DNA from 3 places in the Arthrobacter sp. UYEF36 genome. Region 1 is predicted to be linked to each of the others. Evidence: predicted binding sites of a transcription regulator. Region 1 holds the regulator's gene; each other region holds the start of a gene.

Region 1 (3,251 bases):
ATCGTAACGGCCTCGGAAATCGCGGCCCGCACGTCGGCCGGGACACCATGGGTGTTTTCGTTGACGTTGAGCAGGATGGGGACGTCCAGCTGCGGCGCGCCGTACGGCGTCAGGCCGCGCAGGTTGGTCCGGAGGGGAAGTCGGTTCAGGCGCTCTAGCTGGTCAGTCACTGCACCAGTTTAAGTGAGATCGCGGCGGGCCCTGAAACTGTGACGGATCCGGGGTGTTACTTGGACGGAATAAAGAGTGCCTGGCCCGGCACGACACGGGCGGCATCCAGGTTGTTCAGCTGGATGATATCGGTGACGACGTCACGGGGGTCGCGCTCCGGCGCCACGGTCTCGGCGATGGCCCAGAGTGACTCACCGGGCTGCACCGTCACGGTGACGGTGGGAGTCAACGACAGGCCGGCAGCGGACTCTGCCGCCTTGGCCGGGGCGTTAAGGAAACCGCTGAAGGACAGAATGAGCGCAGCCAGCAGAATCAGCGGCACCCCGATGAAGACAAAGCGCCCCCGCCGGGTGAGCCGCAGCGGCGCCTGCTTGACCCGCGGCCCGCGGCCTGCACTGTTCCCGCCGGCCGGGACGTGCCGGGCGATGGAGCCCCGCTGGCCAAACCCGCCCTGCTGGCCGGCGGACGCACCGCCGTCGGGGCGGCCGTAGTTGCCGAATGCGTCGCGGCCGAAAGTGTCGTGAAACGCGCTTGATGCTGACATGAACTGAGCCCTCCTGGACCATACTGTGCCGCCCGGCGTACTCCACGTACTTGCCGCCAACCGGCCTAACCTTCGAACAAAGAACCGAACGTCATGCTGTGTCCGAACAGTGATCCATCCTCAAACTGCGAATGAATAGAACACATATTCGAATCCTGCATGTTCTGTTTTAGCACTTACCAACGAACAATGTCGAGACTCGCTAGAACAAATGTTTGAAAAAGCTGTGTGGCTGGCCTACGTTTGAGCTACAGAACAACCACTTCTGCAGTTGATCAGCAGGGTCTGACATTTCAGGCCGGCAGTTCCCGGCAGCCGCAGCCACGGCGGCCGGGCCGAACGGAAAGGCGTTGGCGAACATGGCAGCACCAGCCACTGGCGGCAGGGCCACCCAGCAACGGAGCCCGCAGGCGGCCCGGCCACCCAAGAGCCTCACCGTCCGGCAAAAGAAGATCCTGGAAACCATCCAGCGCTCCGTCACGGACAACGGCTATCCGCCCTCCATGCGCGAGATTGGTGACACCGTTGGCCTGGCCAGCCTCTCCAGCGTCACCCACCAGCTCTCGCAACTGGAGAAACTTGGCTACCTGCGGCGTGACCCCAAGCGCCCCCGGGCCATGGAAGTGCTGATGCCGCTGACCCTCGACGAGGGAACCACGAAGATTTCAGGGGTGGAGAAGTCCGGCGGACTGCGCACGGTCGGCGGATTGTCGGTGTCAGAGCTGGCCAGCGCCACCGACACCGCCATGGTGCCGCTGGTGGGCCGCATTGCCGCAGGCGGGCCGATCCTGGCCGACCAGGTCGTCGAGGACGTGATGCCCTTGCCGCGCCAGCTGGTGGGCCACGGCGAACTCTTTATGCTTAAAGTCGCGGGGGATTCGATGATCGACGCCGCCATCTGCGACGGTGACTGGGTGGTGGTGCGCCGGCAGGGCGACGCCATCAACGGTGACATCGTCGCCGCGCTGCTGGACGACGAGGCGACGGTCAAGACGTTCCGCCAGCGCGACGGCCACACTTGGCTGCTGCCGCAGAACACCCAGTACGAGCCCATCCTCGGCGATCACGCCGTCATCATGGGCAAAGTCGTCTCGGTGCTGCGCTCCCTCTAGGACCGCCCAGGACCGGCACGTCAAGAGCAGCGAAAAGGGCCCCTTCGGCATTGGACGGGGCCCCTCGCGTTCCTGCGGACTACGTGGCGGGCTGCCCGGATTCCTTTGCGAGCCGTGCCAGGGCTGCGTAGGCGATCGCGGGGTCGGTGGTCGGCCAGAACGGCGGCAGGGCGGCGCGGAGGAATCCCCCGTAGCGCTCGGTGGAGAGCCGCGAGTCCAGCACGGCCACCACTCCCCTGTCCGTCGTCGTACGGATCAGCCGGCCGGCACCCTGGGCCAGGCGGATGGCGGCGTGGGTGGCGGAAACGCTCATAAACCCGTTGCCGCCGGCCTGGGCCACCGCACGGGACCGTGCTGTCATCAGCGGATCGTCGGGCCGCGGGAACGGTATCCGGTCGATCACCACGAGGCGGCAGGAGGTTCCTGGCACGTCGACACCCTGCCACAGCGACATGGTGCCAAAGAGGCAGGTGTCGGGTTCGTCGGCGAACTGTTTCACCAGCGCGGTCATGGTCGAATCCCCCTGGCAGAGGATGCTCATGTCCAGCCGCGGGCGCAGGGCTTCAGCGGCCTCCTCGGCGGCGCGCCGGGAGGAGAACAGGCACAGGGCCCCGCCGCCGGAGGCCCGGATCAGCTTCTCGAGCTCGTCGAGGGCCTCCGGGGACATGCCGCGGCCGGGTTTGGGCAGGTGCTTGGCAACGTAGAGGATGCCCTGTTTCGGGTATTCGAAGGGCGAGCCGACGTCGACCCCGGTCCAGCTCGGGGCTCCCGGTCCGACCAGGCCCAGGCCGCCGGCGGCGGGTTCGAAGGCGGATCCGATCGCCAGCGTCGCCGAGGTCAGGATGACGGTGTGGTCCGCGAACAGGCCCTCGCGGAGCCGTCCGGCGACGCTGAGCGGGGCGATGTTGATCAGGGCCGGAGCGGACTCGTCCGGCTGGGAGTAGCCCTGCTGCGGGTCGAAGGTGCTGTTGCGGGAAAACCAGACCACTTCGCGGTTTTCGCGGGCGGCGAGCAGCCGTTCGCAGAGCTCCAGGATCACCATGAGTCGGGAGCGCGCGAGCTGGCGGCCGCCGTCGGCCGTGGTGGCGCTGTCCCCCTTGGAGTCCGAGAGCGCCGCGCGGCAGGCGTCCCGCAGCTGGTCCACGCAGTCGAGTTGTTCGCTGTTGAGGCCGTTGGGCATCAGTCCGCTGGGGACCCCTTCAATGGCAAGTTCGAGGTTGGAGGCGGCATTGTTCAGTGCGTCCACGGTGATGCCGGTGTGCTTCCGGGCTCCGGACGCGGCCGCGTGCACCATCGCGACGGAGAGCTGGCCGGACACGGCACCCGTCACCCGGTCCTGGAGTTCGTGGGCTTCGTCCACCACCACCACGTCGTATTCGGGCAGGACCGCCAGGCCCTCGAAGGCGCTGACGGCCAACATGGCG
Region 2 (3,251 bases), on a different contig from region 1:
CTTCAGCGCCACCGCCGGCGGAGTCGCCCCTGTCCATGCGGTCTTCATCCGCGGACCCTGGGTGGAGCGCGTCGGCGCCGGCGTGGAGGTCCTCGCCACCGTGGAACCTTCCAAGGCCTCCCACCCCGAGGCGCTGGCCGGGGCGGCTAGAATTGTTGCTGTGCGTTCCGGCAAGCTGCTGGCCACCTCCTTCCACCCGGAAGTGACGGGGGAGAAGCGCGTGCATGAATTGTTTATTCGAATGATCAGAGGAGAAGCGTAAAGCATGTCAGGCCACTCCAAATGGGCGACGACCAAGCACAAGAAGGCCATCCTCGACAGCCGCCGGGCCAAGTCGTTCGCCAAGCTGATCAAGAACATCGAAGTTGCCGCACGTATGGGCGGCCCGGACCTCGCCGGCAACCCGAGCCTGGAACTCGCCGTCACCAAGGCCAAGAAGACCTCGGTACCCGCTGACAACATCGACCGCGCCATCAAGCGCGGCGCCGGACTCACCGGCGAAGTTGTGGACTACACCGAGATCATGTACGAATGCCGCGGACCGCAGGGCTCCGCGCTGCTGATCGAATGCCTGACGGACAACAAGAACCGTGCAGCGTCCGAGGTCCGGCTCGCCATCTCCCGCAACGGCGGCACCATCGCCGACCCCGGCTCGGTCAGCTACCTCTTCTCCCGCAAAGGCGTCGTCTCGCTGCCCAAGAACGGCCTGACCGAGGACGACGTCCTGATGGCCGTCCTCGACGCCGGCGCCGAGGAAGTCAAGGACAACGGCGACAGCTTCGAGATCCACTCCGAGCCGACCGACCTGCAGGCCATCCGCGATGCGCTCAAGGAAGCCGGGATGGAATACGACACCGACGAGGCCGAGTTCGTCCCGTCCATGCAGGTCCCGCTGGATCTCGACGCCGCCAAGAAGTTCATGAAGCTTGTCGACGCCCTCGAGGAACTCGACGACGTCCAGAACGTTTACAGCAACGCTGACCTCAGCGACGAAGTGCAGGCCGCACTGGAATCCGAGTGACCCTCCGCGTCCTCGGCGTCGATCCGGGCCTCACCCGCTGCGGGATCGGCGTCGTGGACGTCGAAAAGAACCGCCGCGCCACCATGGTGGCGTTCGGCGTCGTCGGAACCTCCCCGGCGGAGAGCCTGGACCAGCGCCTGCTGGTCATCGCCACCTCCATCGACGAGTGGCTCGACCTGTACGAACCGCACGTCCTCGCCGTCGAACGCGTTTTCTCGCAGCTCAATGTCAGCACCGTGATGGGGGTTGCACAGGCCTCCGGCGTCGTGATCGCCGCCGCCGCACGCCGCGGCATTCCGGTGGCCCTGCACACCCCGTCAGAAGTGAAAGCCGCCGTCACCGGCAGCGGAACCTCCAACAAGGACGCGGTCACTAAACTGGTCACCAAAATCCTCCGGCTCGACGCCCCGCCCCGCCCGGCGGACGCCGCCGACGCCCTCGCGCTGGCCATCACCCACGCCTGGCGGGCCGGCAGCGGCGCCGCGGTCGCCACCACGGGACCGGGCAGCCTCTCCCTGACCCCGGCCCAGCGGGCCTGGGCGGACGCGGAGGCCAAAGCGCGCCGTTCACGCTGAATGTCCGGCTGTCCGGTGGCAGCACTTGATAGGGTATTCGTAGATATGTTCGGATAGCCGGGTCTTCCCGGTTCTATCTTTCAGCTGAATTTTCAGGAGCCCGGCTTTGATCAGTTTTCTCCGCGGAACCGTAGCGCACGTCGGCCTGTCCTCCGCCGTGATCGACCTCAACGGCGCCGGCATGAGCGTGAACGCCACGCCGCAGACCCTCAGCAGGCTCCGCACCGGCGAGGAGGGGAAACTCTTCACCTCCCTGATCGTCCGCGAGGATTCCCTCACCCTGTTCGGATTCGGCAGCGACGACGAACGCGAAGTCTTCGATGTCCTGCTCAGCGTCAGCGGCGTCGGCCCCCGGCTGGCGCTGGCCGTCCTGGCCGTGCACGAGCCCGAAGCCATCCGCGTCGCCGCTCACTCCGGCGACGGCAAGGCATTCACGAAAGTGCCCGGCATCGGCCCCAAGGTCGCCGGCCGGATCGTATTGGAACTCGCCGGAAAGCTCGTGCCGCACGGCACCGCCACCGGCGCCACGGCCCCGGCGGCGTCCTCCGAAACGGTCTGGAAGCCTCAGGTCGTCGCAGCCATGACGAGTCTTGGCTGGTCCGAGAAGGACGCCACCGCCAGCATCGACAAATCCCTGGCTGATTCCCCCGAACTGGCCGAGAAGGGCAACGTTGCCGAGATCCTGCGCGCCACCCTCCGCTGGCTGGGCCAGGACGGCGCCCGCGCCGGAAACAGGGTAGGCGCCCGTGGCTGAGCCGTCGATTGTCGCCGGGGGAGAGGAGCCGGAGGAGCGTGTCATCGAAGCCGCCCTCAGGCCCAAGAACCTGCACGACTTCGTCGGCCAGCACCGGGTCCGCAAGCAGCTCTCCCTCGTCCTGGAAGCCTCGCGCATGCGCGGCCGCAGCGCCGACCACGTCCTGCTCTCCGGCCCTCCCGGGCTGGGCAAAACCACGCTGTCCATGATCATCGCGGCCGAAATGAACGCCCCGCTGCGGATCAGCAGCGGTCCCGCCATCCAGCATGCCGGGGACCTGGCAGCCATCCTGTCCTCGCTCTCCGAAGGTGAAGTGCTCTTCCTCGACGAGATCCACCGGATGTCCCGGCCGGCCGAGGAAATGCTCTACATGGCGATGGAAGACTTCCGGGTCGACATCGTCGTTGGCAAAGGTGCCGGCGCCACCGCCATCCCGCTGGAACTCCCGCCCTTCACCCTGGTGGGGGCCACCACCCGCGCCGGCCTGCTGCCCGGGCCGCTCCGGGACCGCTTCGGCTTCACCGGCCACCTCGAGTTCTACTCCGTGGCCGAACTGGAGCTCGTCCTGCGGCGCTCCGCCGGCCTCCTGGACCTCAAGGTCAACTCCGCCGGCTTCAGCGAAATCGCGGGCCGTTCGCGCGGCACGCCCCGCATCGCCAACCGGCTCCTGCGCCGGGTCCGCGACTGGGCGCTGGTGCACGGCGTTGAGCAGATCGACGCACGCGCCGCCTCCGCGGCGCTGGACATGTACGAGGTCGATAAGCGGGGCCTGGACCGTCTCGACCGTGCCGTCCTGGAGGCTCTCATCACCAAATTCGGCGGAGGGCCCGTGGGACTGTCCACCCTGGCCATCGCCGTCGGCGAAGAGACCGAAACGGTGGAAACCGTCGCCGAGCCGTAT
Region 3 (3,251 bases), on a different contig from region 1:
CTGCCGCAGAGGAATCCCGGCGCATGCAGGAGAATGCCGGCCGGGTGCTCGACTCCTTCCTGCAACAGGCGCTGGCCGCCGCCGTCTGACGACACCCGGTGCCCTGCTGCACGCGGCCAACCCGGGCAGTCACCCCGCTTTGACGACCGGGAGTTCGGCCCAGTGGGTCGTGTACCGCGGGGACAACATGTCGCGTTTCATGCTCCAGTCCGGCCCGCCCCGGATTCCGGCTCGGCCCAGCCCGATGGAGCCGCGTCCGTACCGCCGGCTGACCTCCTCCAGCAGCGAGCCGATGCCGCGTTCCTCGTGCGGGTTCTCGAAGATCTCCAGCGGTGCCTGGTTGCCGGTGGGGCGCAGATCGGTGACCATGATCCCGGCGCGGACGTACCTGATGCCGTTCTCGATCCGGGGAAGCAGGGCATACGCCGCCCTCGCCAGGAGGACCGGGTCAGCGGTGGGCATGGGCAGAGAGACGCACACCGAGGGATGCGAACTGGGCTGCAGGCTGTAATAGGACGTGGCGGCGAAGGCCGTCAGCACCTTTGCCTGCAGCCCGTGCCTCGCCAGCCGGGCACTGGCCTGCTGGGCATACACGCCGAGGACCTGGCGAAGACCGGCGCTGGTGGTGATCGGGGTTGAGAAGGAACGGCTGAAGATCAGCTGGTCGCGGCCGATCCGCTCTTGCTCGAGGGGGATGCACGGAGTTCCCTGGAGTTCCAGCACGGTCCGCATCAGCACTACGGAGAAGCGGTCCCTGATCCTGACCGGGTCCGCCCGCGCGAGGTCCAGGATCGAATGGATGCCCAGGGCATTGAGCCGTTTGGTCAGCCGCGTCGCGACTCCCCAGAGTTCGACCACGGACAGGCCCGCCATGAGCTTCTCCCGATGGCCAGCGGGCACGGCATCCCAGTGGCAGACGCCGTCGAATGCCGGGTTGTGTTTGGCCCACTTGTTGGCCAGCTTCGCCAGCGTCTTGGTGCCGGCGATGCCCACGCAGACGGGAACACCGACGTTCCGGCGCACCGCCGTCTTCATGGTGTGCCCCAGCCGCTGAAGCTCCTCCGGGGTGCCGCTGACGCCCAGAAATGCCTCGTCGATGCTGTAGACCTCCAGCCAGGCCGAGTAGCGGCCGAGGAGTTCCATCACCCTGGCGCTGATGTCCCCGTAGAGCTCGTAGTTGCTGGATCGTGCCACGAGCCCCCATTCCTTGGCCCGCGGTGCGAGCTTGAACCAGGGCTCGCCCAGGGGGATCCCGAGTGCCTTGGCCTCGGGGGAGCGGGTGACGGCGCAGCCGTCGTTGTTGGAGAGGACCACCAGCGGACGGCCCTCCAGGGAGGGGTCGAAGGCGCGTTCGGCGCTGGCATAGAAGCTGTTCACGTCAACCAGGGCGATGCTGCCACGCCCGGGTACGGCCCTAGACATGGTGCAGGCAGCGGGTCGCGACACCCCAAATAACCAAGTCCGACAGGCCCGGGACTCTGATGTCCGGGTAGCGGGGGTTGTCTGCCTGAAGCACCACGCCCGAAGCCGTCAGGCGCAGCCGCTTGACCGTGAGTTCCCCATCGAGGACTGCGATGACGACGCAGCCGTCGCGCGGCTCGAGTGCCCGGTTGACGATCAGTTCGTCGCCGTCGCTGATCCCCGCGCCCTCCATGGAGTCGCCGGACACCCGGACGACGTACGTGCTGGTGATGTCTTTGATGAGATGTTCGTTGAGGTCGATGCGGCCGTCAAAGTAGTCCTGGGCCGGAGAGGGGTAGCCGGCGGCGACCTGCACCGGCGAGATCAGGACCGACAAAAGAGAAGTGCCCGCGTCTATCACGCGGGGCCCGATGATTACGCCCACAACACACCCTTATTCGAATATATGTTCGATCTATCCAGTGTAGCCCCGGGTGCTGACATTGAGCAGACTTCGCCCACTTGTATGTCATCGGTGCCTCCGGGGTCGCTCCATTTAGCCAGGCGCCTAGAGCACAGCGCCGTTTCCGTGGCGAAAGCCGACGCACCTCGGACGCGTCTTCAGGTCATGCCGAACGCACCCTCATATCCTCGACCGGCATGCGTCGTACTTCCTGGACCCCGGCCGCTGCTCGTGGGCGGCACGGGTGAAATACCTTGTACGGAAAACGACCGCCTACGAGAACCAACACTGCTGCAAGCCAGCAGGTAGTCACCGCTCGGGGCCGTCCTGGTGGGCCCCAGTCAAGTTCACACAACCATAGGGGTCACCTGCATCAGGTTTCATCCACGCCTGGCTAAAACTTAGGAGTCGGTGAGTCCGTCATATGTGGACCAAAAGTCGGCCATGGAGCGGGGCTGACCCAGGAGCAGCGCTTCAAGGTAAAGAAGGTGTGTGTGCCAACCAGGCAGGTAGTCGACAGCCTCGATTCCGAGCCCGTCGTGCTGCAACGCCAAGTGTGTCGACGCGCCGGCTGGAGTGAGCACAATCTTCACATGCGAGGGTGGTTCGTCTGGGAACGACCATGTCATGCTAAGAATCCGTTCCGGTTCACATTCCTGAATACGGCTGGTGCAGAAATAGCCCTCGGCATGTTGAATGGTTACGGAATTGCCGACAACGAATTTCCCAGAAGTCAGTTTCCCAAGCCAGCGCGGCAACGCCTCAGGGTCGGTGAGACCCCACCAGATCTGGTCCGCAGGCACGGCCATAGACCAGCTGTGAGACACCTGTCCGTTCGCAGTATGAAGCCAGCGATTTATGAGAGGCATAACCGGAGCCTAGTGCAGCGTTGCAGGAATTGGCTCCGCAGGGGTGACAGGACGCCGACGGCCTCCGCGCGATAATACGGAGTTGCCGCGTTGCCAGGCAGAGGGGGCGCACACGTGCCGCGCCCTGTCACGATTTGGGGCAGGAAGCGACGGATCACAACCACCCCTGGCGAAGGTATCAACGACAGTAAGGGCTGTTCCGTAAAGGGAAGGGACAGTCGACGAATCTCGCTTGCTAAGGTCAACCCTATTGTCCCGCCCGTGAGAATTCGCCTGAAGGGAAGAGCAGTGAAGGCCAACCACTACGACGATTTCGCCGAGAATTACTCGGCTGAGAACGAGTCCAGCCTCCTCAACGCCTACTACGAACGGCCGGCGATGATTGAACTTGCCGGCGACGTGACCGGTCACCGTGTCCTCGACGCTGGGTGCGGCTCCGGGCCGTTGTCCGCGGCACTGAGCGCGAAAGGCGCGATCATGACCGGCCTCGATTCCAGTCCTGCGATGCTCGAACTGGC

What was found. Region 1 encodes LexA, which represses DNA repair genes until DNA is damaged. Its sites were predicted from a motif close to TCGAACANNTGTTCGA; they were not measured.
Region 2: a site for LexA is predicted at 1,634-1,649, ahead of ruvA (Holliday junction branch migration protein RuvA). Genes of this name have one in related genera too.
Region 3: a site for LexA is predicted at 1,860-1,875, ahead of ABIB29_RS04390 (LexA family protein). Genes of this name have one in related genera too.

The regions. Positions count from the first base shown of each region.
Region 1 covers NZ_JBEPOX010000011.1:51,808-55,058, forward strand. Annotated here, with positions in the region: gene ABIB29_RS15735 (histidinol-phosphate transaminase) at 1-170, opposite strand, end outside; gene ABIB29_RS15740 (LysM peptidoglycan-binding domain-containing protein) at 227-715, opposite strand; gene lexA (transcriptional repressor LexA) at 1,075-1,827, shown strand; gene ABIB29_RS15750 (ATP-dependent DNA helicase) at 1,907-3,251, opposite strand, start outside.
Region 2 covers NZ_JBEPOX010000002.1:381,650-384,900, reverse strand. Annotated here, with positions in the region: gene pdxT (pyridoxal 5'-phosphate synthase glutaminase subunit PdxT) at 1-262, shown strand, start outside; gene ABIB29_RS05780 (YebC/PmpR family DNA-binding transcriptional regulator) at 266-1,021, shown strand; gene ruvC (crossover junction endodeoxyribonuclease RuvC) at 1,018-1,596, shown strand; gene ruvA (Holliday junction branch migration protein RuvA) at 1,703-2,350, shown strand; gene ruvB (Holliday junction branch migration DNA helicase RuvB) at 2,343-3,251, shown strand, end outside.
Region 3 covers NZ_JBEPOX010000002.1:71,052-74,302, forward strand. Annotated here, with positions in the region: gene ABIB29_RS04380 (AfsR/SARP family transcriptional regulator) at 1-89, shown strand, start outside; gene ABIB29_RS04385 (Y-family DNA polymerase) at 130-1,422, opposite strand; gene ABIB29_RS04390 (LexA family protein) at 1,415-1,846, opposite strand; gene ABIB29_RS04395 (SRPBCC domain-containing protein) at 2,266-2,667, opposite strand; gene ABIB29_RS04400 (class I SAM-dependent methyltransferase) at 3,022-3,251, shown strand, end outside.